2 regions of the Burkholderia sp. Tr-20390 genome follow, and region 1 is predicted to be linked to the other one. Evidence: predicted binding sites of a transcription regulator. Region 1 holds the regulator's gene; the other holds the start of a gene.
What was found. Region 1 encodes FliA, which starts transcription of late flagellar genes. Its sites were predicted from a motif close to CTAAAGTTTNNNNNNNNNNNGCCGNTA; they were not measured.
Positions count from the first base shown of each region.

Region 2: the regulator FliA is predicted to act here: its motif matches at 2,803-2,829, upstream of motA (flagellar motor stator protein MotA).

Region 1 is NZ_JAAGPC010000258.1:52-4,464, forward strand. Features, by position in the region: partial or broken gene flhF (flagellar biosynthesis protein FlhF) at 1-1,040, shown strand, start outside; gene G3N98_RS36380 (flagellar biosynthesis protein FlhG) at 1,033-1,851, shown strand; gene G3N98_RS36385 (RNA polymerase sigma factor FliA) at 1,874-2,608, shown strand; S-adenosyl-L-homocysteine riboswitch at 2,717-2,832, shown strand; gene ahcY (adenosylhomocysteinase) at 2,865-4,283, shown strand.
Region 2 is NZ_JAAGPC010000004.1:100,945-109,933, reverse strand. Features, by position in the region: gene G3N98_RS03035 (hypothetical protein) at 54-599, opposite strand; gene motB (flagellar motor protein MotB) at 833-1,789, opposite strand; gene motA (flagellar motor stator protein MotA) at 1,800-2,669, opposite strand; gene G3N98_RS03020 (patatin-like phospholipase family protein) at 3,086-4,012, shown strand; gene G3N98_RS03015 (aldehyde dehydrogenase family protein) at 4,154-5,635, opposite strand; gene speB (agmatinase) at 5,658-6,608, opposite strand; gene G3N98_RS03005 (helix-turn-helix transcriptional regulator) at 6,775-7,659, opposite strand; gene G3N98_RS03000 (cupin domain-containing protein) at 7,858-8,202, shown strand; gene G3N98_RS02995 (FAD-dependent oxidoreductase) at 8,288-8,989, shown strand, end outside.

The DNA of each region.
Region 1 (4,413 bases):
CCGACGCGGCCGCCGCGGTGGCCGACGCCGTGAAGTCGCGCATCGAGCGGATCGTCAACGATACGGTGATGCAGGAGCTCGGCGAACTGCGCGGGATGATGGCAGAGCAGTTCGACAGCCTGATGTGGCACGACCGCCAGCGTCGCAGCGCCGTGCATGGCGCACTGACGAAGCACCTGTTCGCGGCCGGCTTCTCCGCGCAGCTCGTGCGGATGCTGGTCGACAACATGCCGGCCGGCGACGGCGCGCAGACCTTCGAACAGGCCGCCGAATGGGCGCAGTCGGTGCTCGCGTCGAACCTGCCGGTGCTCGAAAGCGAAGATGCGCTGATGGAGCGCGGCGGCGTGTTCGCGCTGATGGGGCCCACGGGCGTCGGCAAGACGACCACCACCGCGAAGCTGGCCGCGCGCTGCGTGATGCGCTTCGGTGCGAGCAAGGTCGCGCTGCTGACCACCGACAGCTATCGGATCGGCGGCCACGAGCAGCTGCGCATCTTCGGCAAGATCCTCGGCGTGCCCGTGCACGCGGTGAAGGATGCGGGCGACCTCGCGCTCGCGCTGTCCGAGCTGCGCAACAAGCACATCGTGCTGATCGACACGATCGGCATGAGCCAGCGCGACCGCGCGGTGTCCGACCAGATCGCGATGCTGCACGGGGCGAACGCGCCGGTGCAGCGCCTGCTGCTGCTCAACGCGACCAGCCACGGCGACACGCTCAACGAAGTCGTGCAGGCGTACCGCAGCGCGGGCGAGCATCCGGACCTGGCCGGCTGCATCCTCACGAAGCTCGACGAGGCGACCCACCTCGGCGGCGTGCTCGACACGGTGATCCGCTACAAGCTGCCGATCCATTACGTGTCGACCGGCCAGAAGGTGCCGGAGAACCTGTACGTCGCGTCGACCAAATTCCTGCTGAAGAGCGCGTTCTGTGTACCGCGTGACGGCTCGCCCTTCGTGCCGCAAGACGAGGACATGCCGACGCTGCTTTCCGCACTGACCGCACGTTCCACCGCCGAGCTTCACGAGGTGCGATTTGGATAAACGAATCATCGACCAGGCCGAAGGGCTGCGGCGCCTGCTGGCCGGGCGCGCGTCACGCATCGTCGCGGTGGCGGGCGGGCCGGCGGGGGTCGGCTGCACGTCCACCGTCGTGAACCTGGCGGCGGCGCTCGCATCGCTCGGCAAGGATGTGCTCGTCGTCGACGAGCGTGCCGACGTGCATTCGGCCAGCGCGACGCTGGCGGGCGCGTGGCTGCGCGACGGCGAGCGCACGCGGGTCGCGGCCGGCTTCGGCCTGTGCGCCGCGGCGCGGCTCGCGCGCACCGGCTACACCGACGCGCAGCTGAGCGATTTCATCGACGGCCCGGCCGACATCGTCCTCGTCGACGCGCAGCTCGGCGGCGACGGTTCGTTCTCGGCGCTCGCCCGCGAAGCGCACGACGTGCTGGTCGTCACGCGGGTCGCCGCGCAGGCGATCACCGAGGCGTATGCGTGCATGAAGCGGCTGCATTTCGCGCACGCGTTCGCGCAGTTCCGGGTGCTGACCAATCACGTCGGCAGCCACGCGGACGCGAAGACGGCGTTCGACAACCTCGCGGGCGTCGCGAGCCGCTACCTGACGGTGTCGATCGCCGACGCGGGCTGCGTGAGCGCCGATCCGCTCGTCGAGCATGCGCGCGAGCTGACGCGTGCCGCGGTCGACGCGTTCCCGTCGTCGGCCGCCGCGCGTGACTACCGGCAGATTGCCGCCGACCTGCTGTACTGGCCGATGCGCCCGCGTTCGGGTGCGGGCCGTGCCGTGCACGCGGGCGGCAAGCCGTCGTATGAGGCGGGCGCGGCACACGCCGCGTGAGCGCCACCGCAAGGAGAGAGCCATGATGTACAACGCTCAAGGAAAGATGTCCCAGGCCGACGTGCTCGCGCAATATGCGCCACTCGTGCGACGCCTCGGGCTGCAGCTCGTCGCGAAGATGCCGGCGAGCGTCGACCTCGACGACCTGATCCAGGCCGGCATGATCGGCCTGATGGACGCGGCCGGCCGCTACAAGGAAGACCAGGGCGCGCAGTTCGAGACCTACGCGACGCAGCGTATCCGCGGCGCGATGCTCGACGAGCTGCGCAGCAACGACTGGCTGCCGCGCAGCCTGCGCAAGACGTCGCGCGAGGTCGAGCACGCGGTGCACCAGGTCGAGCAGCATCTCGGCCGCTCGGCGAGCGAGACCGAGATCGCGCAGCACCTGAACATGCCGCTCGACGAATACCAGGGGATGCTGCAGGACCTGCACGGCAGCCAGCTGATCTACTACGAGGATTTCGACCGCGCGGCCGACGACGAGCCGTTCCTCGACCGCTACCGCGTCGATCACGCCGATCCGCTGTCGGCGCTGCTCGACGAGCACCTGCGCGAAGCGCTCGTCGAGGCGATCGAGCGGCTGCCGGAGCGCGAGAAGCTGCTGATGTCGCTGTACTACGAACGGGGTCTGAATCTGCGCGAGATCGGCGCGGTGCTCGAAGTGAGCGAATCGCGCGTGTGCCAGCTGCACAGCCAGGCCGTCGCGCGCCTGCGCGCACGGCTGCGCGAACAGGCGTGGGTCGGCGCGGAGTCCTGACCCTTTACTGAAGGCCGCGCGCGCCGACGCCGCGCGCGTGTGCCGGGTGCGCGCCACGTGTGTGCGTGCTTGCGCATTCTGCGCGCCGATTTGCTACAATCCTCTCCGCTTTCCGAGGAGCGTTGCGACGGACCACCCTGCGTCCGCCAGGCTCGGAAGGCTTCACCAAGCAGCCGTGCGGCACAACCGCGTCGGCCCCGCTTCCTGAACGGCGCTCACGTCACCAATCTAGAAACTTTTTAGAAAGGAGGGCGTGATGAACGCCATTATCGATTCCAAAGCTTCCAACGATTACGTCGTCGCCGACATGGCGCTGGCCGGCTGGGGCCGCAAGGAACTGAACATCGCCGAGACCGAAATGCCGGGCCTCGTGCAGATCCGTGACGAATACAAGGCGCAGCAGCCGCTGAAGGGCGCGCGCATTGCCGGTTCGCTGCACATGACGATCCAGACGGGCGTGCTGATCGAGACGCTGAAGGCGCTCGGCGCGGACGTCCGCTGGGCCTCGTGCAACATCTTCTCGACGCAGGACCACGCCGCTGCCGCGATCGTCGAAGCCGGCACGCCGGTGTTCGCGTTCAAGGGCGAATCGCTCGACGAATACTGGGAGTTCTCGCACCGCATCTTCGAATGGCCGAACGGCGAATTCGCGAACATGATCCTGGACGACGGCGGCGACGCAACGCTGCTGCTGATCCTCGGCGCGAAGGCCGAGAAGGACCGTTCGGTGATCGCGAAGCCGACCAACGAGGAAGAAGTCGCGCTGTACAAGTCGATCGCGCAGCACCTCGACGCGGACCCGACCTGGTACTCGACGCGCCTCGCGCACATCAAGGGCGTGACCGAAGAAACCACGACCGGCGTGCACCGCCTGTACCAGATGGAAAAGGACGGCCGCCTGCCGTTCCCGGCGTTCAACGTGAACGATTCGGTCACCAAGTCGAAGTTCGACAACCTGTACGGCTGCCGTGAATCGCTGGTCGACGGCATCAAGCGCGCGACCGACGTGATGATCGCGGGCAAGGTCGCGGTCGTCGCGGGCTACGGCGACGTGGGCAAGGGCTGCGCGCAATCGCTGCGCGGCCTGGGCGCGACCGTGTGGGTCACCGAAATCGATCCGATCTGCGCGCTGCAGGCGGCGATGGAAGGCTACCGCGTCGTGACGATGGAATACGCGGCCGACAAGGCCGACATCTTCGTGACGGCCACCGGCAACTACCACGTGATCAACCACGATCACATGAAGGCGATGCGCCACAACGCGATCGTCTGCAACATCGGCCACTTCGACTCGGAAATCGACGTTGCGTCGACCCGCCAGTACCAGTGGGAAAACATCAAGCCGCAGGTCGACCACATCATCTTCCCGGACGGCAAGCGCGTGATCCTGCTGGCGGAAGGCCGCCTCGTGAACCTCGGCTGCGCGACCGGCCACCCGTCGTTCGTGATGTCGAACTCGTTCGCGAACCAGACGCTCGCGCAGATCGAGCTGTTCGTGCGCGGCAACGAGTACGAGAACAAGGTGTACGTGCTGCCGAAGCACCTCGATGAAAAGGTTGCGCGCCTGCACCTCGCGCGCATCGGCGCGAACCTGTCCGTGCTGTCGGACGAGCAGGCTTCGTACATCGGCGTGCAGAAGGACGGCCCGTTCAAGCCGAACCACTACCGCTACTGATCCGATGCGCCGCTGCCGCGGTGCCGGGCGCGCGTCACCCGCGCGCACCCGGTACGGCGGCACGGCGCGGGATCGCCGGCTGCCGCGGCGCGCCTTCGGGCACCCGCGGCAGCCGGCGGCGGCCACTGAT
Region 2 (8,989 bases), on a different contig from region 1:
AATATAACGCTGGAAATTCCGGGGAAATCACGGAGCAAGGCCGCGCGGCGCGGTCAGCAGAGCGCGGTCGAATCGTCGGTGAGCGGCAGTGCGGCGGGGGCTGGGGCTTCGGGCGAAACGGGGAGCGATGCCGGCGCGTGACGTGCCATCACGTACTCGACGCACAGCCCGACGAACAGCACGTCGACACGCTCCAGCGCGGCGACCGCGTCGCGCATCGCGGCCGGGTCGTTGCTGAACGAGTCGGAAAACACGTCGTCGCGCGTGCGTTCGAGGCGGCGCGCGTGGCCGATCACCCGTTCGAGTTCGGGCAGGCGCGTGAAGCGGGCGGCGCGGGCGGCGTGTTCGAGCGTCGACAGCAGTTCCCGAAAGCCCATCGCGGACAGCGCATCGTCCGGCCAGCCTTCAGCGTGCGCCGCCGAGAACATCCGGATGAAGCGCACGACGCTGCCGCGCAGGCGCCGGAACGCGTCGACGACATCCGTGACCTGCTGGGCGCGCGCGTCGCTCGACAGCGGCCTGAGCGCGTGGATCTTGCGCGCGAGCGGCTGTTCCCGTGCGGCGCGCTGCGGGGCGCGATCCGTCGGCGTGCGGGGCATGGCGAGTCTCCGGAGGTGCTGGTGTCGATATATTCTACGGAATATATCGAGTGCGCAGAAAAAGACGGCACCGTGGAGGAGACACGGTGCCGTCAACGGCCGGAGCGGCCGACTGGTCAGTCGATATCGCTCACGGCCGTTCCGGACGCGGCCGTGACGCGGAGGGACCTGCCGCCGGGCAGGAGGATCGGCGAGTGACAGGCCCCCCATCCGGCCCAAAGCAGCGAACGTGCCTAATGCTGCCGAGTAACCGCCGCCGGCAGCACGACAGCTCGCGCACCCGCCGTCTGGTCCACGGTCGCCCGGCCACCGTCGCGAAAGAACGCCTGCTCGGCGGCATTGTTCATCACGAGGATGCTGATGCGGCGATTGATCGGCTCGTCCGCCACATTCTTGTCGAGCGGCAGGGCATCCGCGAGCCCGCGCACCTGGAGCAGCTTGTCTTCCCGCAACCCGCCCGCGACCAGCGCGCGCCGCGCCGCGTTCGCGCGATCGCTGGACAGCTCCCAGTTCGAATAGCCCGTGGAGCCGTCGGGATACGGCGTCGAGTCGGTATGCCCCGCGATCGACACGCGGTTGTCGACATCGTCGAGTGCCGACCCGATCTGGGTGAGGATCGCGGTGGCATAGTTTTCGGGTTGCGCGCTACCCGACGCGAACATCGGGCGCTTCAGCGAATCGACGATCTCGATGCGCAAGCCCTCGTTGGTGATCGCGATCCGGATCTGGTCCTGGTACGCGCGCAACGACGGGCTTTGTGCAATCGCCGCGGTCAGCTTCGCCTTCAGGCGTTCGAGCTTTTGCGTATCGACGATGCTGGCGAGTGCGGCGGGCGAGCTGGCCGGCACCGGTTGCGCTTTCGCGTTGATCGCCGGCGTCGGGTCGGACATGTCGCGGCCGCCCCCTTGGACCACGCTCGGACGCGGCGCCTGCGCATTCTGCCCGCCGGACAGCAGCGTCGACAGCGGTGTGTTGAAGTAGTCCTCGATGCCCTGCTTGTCGTACTTGGAGACCGAGCCGAGCAGCCACATCAGCAGGAAGAACGCCATCATCGCCGTGACGAAATCGGCGTACGCGATTTTCCAGGCGCCGCCGTGATGGGCGTCGTGGTCCTCGCCTTTCTTGCGGCGCACGACGACGAGCGATGCCGCGACGGACGGTTTCGACGGGTTGGAGCGACTGTCGGCCATGGCGCCTCCGTTACGCGGCCTTGGGCGACTTCGTCGCGCGGACGGCCTCGTCGAGCTCCTTGAAGCTCGGGCGATCGGCGGTGAACAGCACCTTGCGGCCGAATTCCACCGCCACCGGCGGCGCGTAGCCGCTCATCGACGCGAGCAGCACGGCCTTCACGCACTGGAACGGCTTGGCCGCGGCGCGGCCCTTCGCGTTGAGCAGATCCGCGAGCGGGCCGACGAAGCCATACGCGAGCAGGATGCCGAGGAAGGTGCCGACGAGCGCGCCGGCGATCATCTTGCCGAGCACGGCGGGCGGCGCGCCGACCGAGCCCATCGTGTGCACGACCCCCATCACCGCGGCGACGATGCCGAACGCCGGCAGGCCGTCCGCCATCTTCTGGATCGCATTGGCCGCGACCGACGCCTCCGCATGGTGCGTATGCAGTTCCTCGTCCATCAGGTCCTGCATCTCCAGCACGTTCACGTTGCCGCTCGACATCATCCGCAGGTAGTCGACGATGAAGTCGAGCAGGTGATGGTCTTCGAGCACGTGCGAGTACTTCTGGAACAGCGGGCTTTGCTCGGGCGCATCGACGTCGGCCTCGAGCGCCATCATGCCGTCCCGGCGCGCCTTCTGCAGCAGCTCGTACAGCAGCGCGATCAGTTCGACGTATTGCTGCTTCGTATAGCCGCCGCCCTTGAAACAGGTCGGCAGGGTCTTGAGCGTCTTCTTCAGCGTCGTGACCGGATTGCTGACGACGAACGCACCCAGCGCGGCGCCGAAAATGCATAGCAGCTCGAACGGTTGGAGAAGGGCCGGCACATGGCCACCCACACCGACAAAACTGCCGATCACCGACCCGATCACGACGATCCACCCGATGGCTACAAACATGATTACCTCGTCCGCGACTTGCGCTGGTGCATCCGTTGTTCAATAGCGAGCGGGGCGCCCGGCTGTCCCGCTCCATGCCCGCGATGGCGCCGGTTCGTTGCAAGACGACGTCGATCGGCGGGTGTTGATGCAATAACGGCGATCGTCTGGACAACTGAACCCGTGATTGCACGGATCCCGCGTGGCGCATGAGCTGCACACGTTTGCGCGTGCCGATGTGCGCAACTTTATTGATCGAAGTCAAAAAATGCGCGGCCGTCGCGTGAACGACCGGGCGGATGTGAGCGGGAAACGGGGCGGGAGTGACGCAGCCCTCTCCGAAAAAGGATGGCGCGGGATGCCGCGGAGCGTGGCGCGCATCGCCGGTTGAACGGCAGGGTTTTCATCAGGACAACCGAGGCGCCGCACGATCCATCATGGCGAAAGCGCTATCGCAGCCAACCGCAGGAGGGCGCACCGTGACGTCCGCTTCCATTCCCTCGACCGCCTTCGTGTTCGCCGGCGGCGGCAGCCTGGGTGCGATCGAGGTCGGCATGCTTCGCGAACTGGTCGCGAGCGGCGAACGGCCCGATTGCGTGATCGGCGCGTCGGCGGGCGCGATCAATGCCGCCTATTTCGCCGGCCGGCCGGACGCGGACGGCGTCGCGATGCTTGAAGCGCTGTGGTGCAGGATCCGCCGCCAGGACGTGATGCCGTTCTCGATGCGCAGCCTCATCGCGATGCTGCTGCGCAACCGGCCGCATCTGGTCGAGGCCGACGCGCTGCGCCTGTTGCTGGAAAACAACCTGCCGTATCGCCGGATCGAGCAGGCCGCATTGCCGCTCCACATCGTCGCGACCGACGTGCTGAGCGGCCGCGAAGTCGTGCTGTCGGCCGGCCCGGTCGTGGATGCGGTGCTGGCCAGCGCGGCGATTCCCGGCGTGTTTCCGTCGGTCAGCATCGACGGCATGGAACTCGTCGACGGCGGCGTCGCGAACAATACGCCGATCTCGGTCGCGATCGCGCTCGGCGCCAAGCGGATCGTCGTGCTGCCGGCCGGGTTCGCCTGCGCGTTGCGCGTCCCGCCACGCAGCCCGATCGCGCATGCGACGCACGCGCTGACGCTCGTGATCGCGCGGCAACTGGTGCGCGATCTGGAGCTATACGGCGCGCGCGCGCACATTCATGTCGTGCCGCCGCTCTGTCCGCTCGAGGTGTCGTCCTATGACTACTCGCAGTGTGCGCAACTGATCGACAAGGCCGCGGCACGCACCCGCGCGTGGATCGAGGAGGGCGGGCTCGCGGCGTGTGCGATTCCAGGCCAGTTGCGCGAACACGATCATGCTGCGGTGCTTTCGCATTGATCGTTGCTCATGCACCGTGCAGCCGCAGGGCCGTCGAACGCCGGTTGCCGGGCTGCCCGGGCCTCGTTCCATAAATCGGTAAAAAAGACGGCACCGTGCCGCGAGACACGGTGCCGCCAACGGCCTCGAAGGCCCCACTGATCAGTCGATCGCGCGCATCGCGTGGCGCAGTTCCTGATAGCTGCGCAGCCCCGCCACGCCGAGTTCGCGCCCGATTCCGCTGAGCCCGAAGCCGCCCCAGCACACGTGCGGGTAGATGAGCTGCGGCGCGTTGATCCACACGAGCCCCGCGCGCACGCGCTGCTGGAATTGCTTCGCGATAGCCGCATCGCGCGTCACGACGGTCGCGACGAGCCCGTAGCGCGTGTCGTTCGCGAGCGCGATCGCTTCGTCGTCGGTGCGGAACGATTTCACGCACGCGACGGGGCCGAACACTTCGTCGGTCCACAGCGGGTTGTCGGCGGCCGGCTCGGCGATCACGACGGGCGCCATGAAGAAGCCGTCGCCGCCGGCATCCGCCACGCGGCCGCTGAAGGCGACGCGTGCGCCCGCCTCGATGCCGTGCTGGAGCATCGCTTCGACGCGCGTACGCTGCGCGGCCGAGATCAGCGGCCCCATCGCGACGTGTTCCGCGGCCGGCGGCGCGACGACGAGCGCGCGCACGGCCGTCTCGAACGCGGCCATGAAGCTTCGGTACACGCTGTCGTGCACGAGGATGCGCGCGGTGGCCGAGCACATCTGGCCCGCGTTCGTGAAGGCGCCCGCGACCGCGAGCGACACGGCGACGTCGAGGTCGGCGTCGTCGCGCACGATCAGCGACGACTTGCCGCCGAGTTCGAGCGTCACGCGCTTCATGTCGACGGCGGCGGCCTGCATGACCTTGCGGCCGGCCGCCGTGCTGCCGGTAAACGAGATCTTGTCGATCAGCGGATGCGCGGTCAGCGCCGCGCCGACGTCGGCGCCGCCGTTCACGACGTTGACGACGCCGGCCGGCACGCCGGCTTCGGCGACGATGTCGAGCAGCGCGTGCTCGGTGGGCGACGTGAGTTCGGACGGCTTCAGCACGACCGCGCAACCGGCGGCGAGCGCGGGCGCGAGCTTCCACGCGGTCGTGACCATCGGGAAGTTCCACGGCATGACGAGCGCCGCGACGCCGACAGAATCGTGGAAGCGCTCGGCGGTGACGGCGTCGCTCGGCAGTGCGACCGGTTCGGCCGTGAACAGCGCCGGGTCTTCGCACAGCTTCGCGTAGTACGCGAACGTCGCGGCGACGTCGCCGACATCGGCGTCGGCCTCGAACGGCGGCTTGCCGCTCACCTGCATCTGCAGCGCGGCAAGACGATCGCGCGACGCCTCGACGCGCTCGGCGATCGTCGCGAGAATCCGGCCGCGTTCCGCCGGCGGCGTATCGCGCCAGCCGGCGAACGCGTCGCGCGCGGCGCGCACCGCGGCATCGACGTGCGCAGTCGTCGCGAACTCCTGCCAGCCGATCGCGGCACCCGTCGATGCGTCGAAGATCGGCGCGCCGGGCGCGTCGGCAGGCGTGCGCACGGGCTGGCCGGCGATGTGCGCGGCGGGCAGCACGAACGTGGCGGTGGAACGGGAAAGCTCGGCGGTGGACATGAAGGTCATCCTGTCGGTCGGGTTAGCGGTAGGCGACGCCCGGCATCACGCAGAGCATCTCGAACGCGAGGTTCGCGCCGGTGAGCGCGGTGGTGCCGGTCGGATCGTACGGCGGCGCGACTTCGACGAGGTCCGCGCCGACGATGTTCAGGCCCTTCATCCCGCGCACGATTTCGAGGCCCTGCTGCACGGTGAGGCCGCCGATTTCCGGCGTGCCGGTGCCGGGCGCGAACGACGGATCGAGGCCGTCGATGTCGAAGCTCAGGTAGACCGGCGTGTCGCCGACGCGTTCGCGCACCTGCGCCATCAGCGGCGCGAGCGACTGGTTCCAGCATTCCTCGGCCTGCACGACGGTGAAGCCCTGCTGGCGGCACCAGTCGAAATCGTCCGCGTGGTAGCCGGTGCCGCGCAGGCCGATCTGCGTGACCTTGTCGCATTGCAGCAGCCCGTCTTCCACCGCGCGGCGGAACGGCGTGCCGTGCGCGATCTTCTCGCCGAACATCGTGTCGTTCACGTCCGCGTGCGCGTCGACGTGCACGACGGCGACCTTGCCGTACTTTTTATGCAGCGCGCGCAGGATCGGCCACGCGATCGTGTGGTCGCCGCCGAGCGTGATCGGCCGGCAGCCGTTCGCGACGATCTCGTCGTACGCCTCCTCGATGCGGCGCACCGAGTCCTTCAGGTCGTACGGGTTGGTCGCGACGTCGCCGATGTCGGCCACCTGCAGCGAATCGAACGGCGCCGCGCGCGTGGCCATGTTGTACGGGCGCAGCAGCACGGATTCGGTGCGGATCTGGCGCGGGCCGAAGCGCGAGCCCGAGCGGTTCGACGTGCCGAGGTCGAGCGGCACACCGACAAAGCACACGTCGAGGCCGTCGGTCGTCGCGGCTTGCGGCAGCCGCATCATCGTGGCGATGCCGCCAAAGCGCGGCATCTCGTTGCCGCCCATCGGTTGATTCAGTTCGCGGGGCATGGGCCGTCTCCTTTTTTGTGAGGTCAAGCGATCGGCCGATGGTAGAGGAGAACACGCGCGCGAAGATTTTGAAGTCGCAACGTTTACATCGACGGGCTTCGATGCAAGTGGCGCCACCGCATCGACGCGGCGCAACCGAACGCGGCCGCCAGTGCGGCCGGGTGTGTCAGCGCGAAATGGCGGTCGGCGCGGCGCCGTCGTGCGATCCGGTAGACGGGAACGCGGTGGAGGCTGAACCCCACGCGGCAAGCTCGCGTTTGGTGCGCACGCCGAGCTTCACGAATGCGCGCTTCACGTACGACTCGGCCGACGCGACCCGCACGCCGAGGATCTCGGCCGTCTCCGGCACGGTCTTGCCTGAGAGCAGGTGCTTGCAGGTTTCGTATTCGCGCTTCGACAGCTTCACGCCGTCGGCCGCGATCCGCGCATCGAATTGCGCGAGCGGGTGGACGTCGGGTGTCGGGTGCGCGACGCGCCGCACGGCCGTGGTCGACGCATGCAGTTCGAGCAGCGGGAACAGCATGTCGCTGATGCTGCGAAAGCGGTTCATCTCGGCGAGCGTGAACGGCGGCCGGTCGCGGCCGCGCTCCAGCGCGATCGAATGCTGCGAATAGCGCGTGCCGCGCGCGAGCACGCATTCGTGCCCGATACGCACGTCGTCGAACAGCCGCTGGCGGAATTCACCGGGCGGGATCGCCGCGATGTCGCGCACCACCAGCATCGTGCCCGTCTTGCCGCGCAGCCCCGCGAACAGCGGGTCGCTGTCGAGAAAGCGCTCGTAGTAGAGCGTCATCACGTCGGAGATTTCGGTGGATTCGGTATCGATGCCGCTGCTGCCGATCCATTCGCATCGATAGCCGGTGGGCATCGAGCCGTCGACGCGCGAGCGCTCGACGTGCGCGACGTCGAGCGGCACGACTTCATTGAGCAGTTGCGTAAGGCGCGGCACGAAGTGCGGCGTGCCGACCGTCTCGATCAGCTCGCCCAGCGCCTTGAACGACACGTTGAAACGGTCGTTGTCGCGGTGGAAGGGGTTCACGTTGAGCAGCATGCGGTTCCCCGGGTCAGAAGCCGGCGGATTGTAGCGTTCGCAACCGAAAACGTCATTAAGGGGAAACACCGTCGGTTGTCCTGCCGACCCGTTTGCCCCGGAAAACACCGCTTGTCCCCCCCGGAGGGGGGCATACCGGGGCAGTGTAAATGAGTAACTTTGTCCCTGCTTTTTTCAATCAAGAGACGAAAGATTCACATGACCAAACTGATCAAGGACATCCTGCCGCTCGGCGCAGGCATCGGCGAATTCACGAAGCTCGACTTCGGCATGGACGAAAGCGACTGGCGCGCGGCGGAAGGCAAGAGCGGCAACTACATCATCGGCTGGTGGGAAGGCAAGGTCGGCTCGGTGGAGTTTCCGGAAACCGCGGCCGACGAAGCTGTGTGGCTCGTCGAGGGCCGGATCGCGCTGACCGACGTCGAAGGCAACCGCAAGGAATTCGCGCCGGGCCAGGGCTACCTGCTGCCGGCCGGCTTCGCGGGCCGCTGGGAGACGATCGAGGACGCGAAGAAGTTCTACGTGCTGCTCGAGAAGTCGTGATGTCCGAAGCCGCCGCCGAGGTGTCGTCGTCCGTGTGACGCGCGCCCGGCGGCGGTTTCGCTGTTCGCGTGTGATGGCTGGGATCATGGAAATGGAAGTCAAGACAAGAGAGACTGCACCGGAGCAGGCGCACGCGATGCGTGGCGCACCGGTCGCACTGGGCGTCGAGGCGGCGCTCGCGAATACGAAGCTGTTCCCGTACTGGCTCGACAACCCGGCCGCGCCGGCCACCGAGCCGGAACTCGTCGGCGACGCGACGGCCGACCTGCTGATCGTCGGCGGCGGCTTCACGGGGCTGTGGGCGGCCGTGCAGGCGAAGGAGCAGATGCCGCACCTGAACGTGGTGCTGATCGAGGCCGGCAAGGTGGCGCACGGCGCGTCGGGCCGAGCGGGCGGGATCATCTCGACGTCGGTGATGCACGGGCTGCCGAACGCGGTGCGCGTGTTCCCGAACGACATCGCGCAGCTCGAGGCATTCGGCCATCACAACCTCGACGGTTTCGAGGACACGCTGAAGCGCTACGACATCGACGCCGATATCGAGTGGAACGGCGAGATGACGGTGGCGGTCGATCCCGAGCACATCGCGCACCTGAAGGGCGACTACGACCTGCATCGCGAATACGGCCACAACGTCGTGCTGCTGAACCGCGAGGAAACGCTCGAACAACTGAATTCGCCGCTGTTCGCGGGCGCATTGTGGTCGCGCAACCGCAGCGGCATCGTGCACCCGGCGAAGCTCGCGTGGGGGCTGAAGCGCGCGGCGCTGACGCTCGGCGTGAAGCTC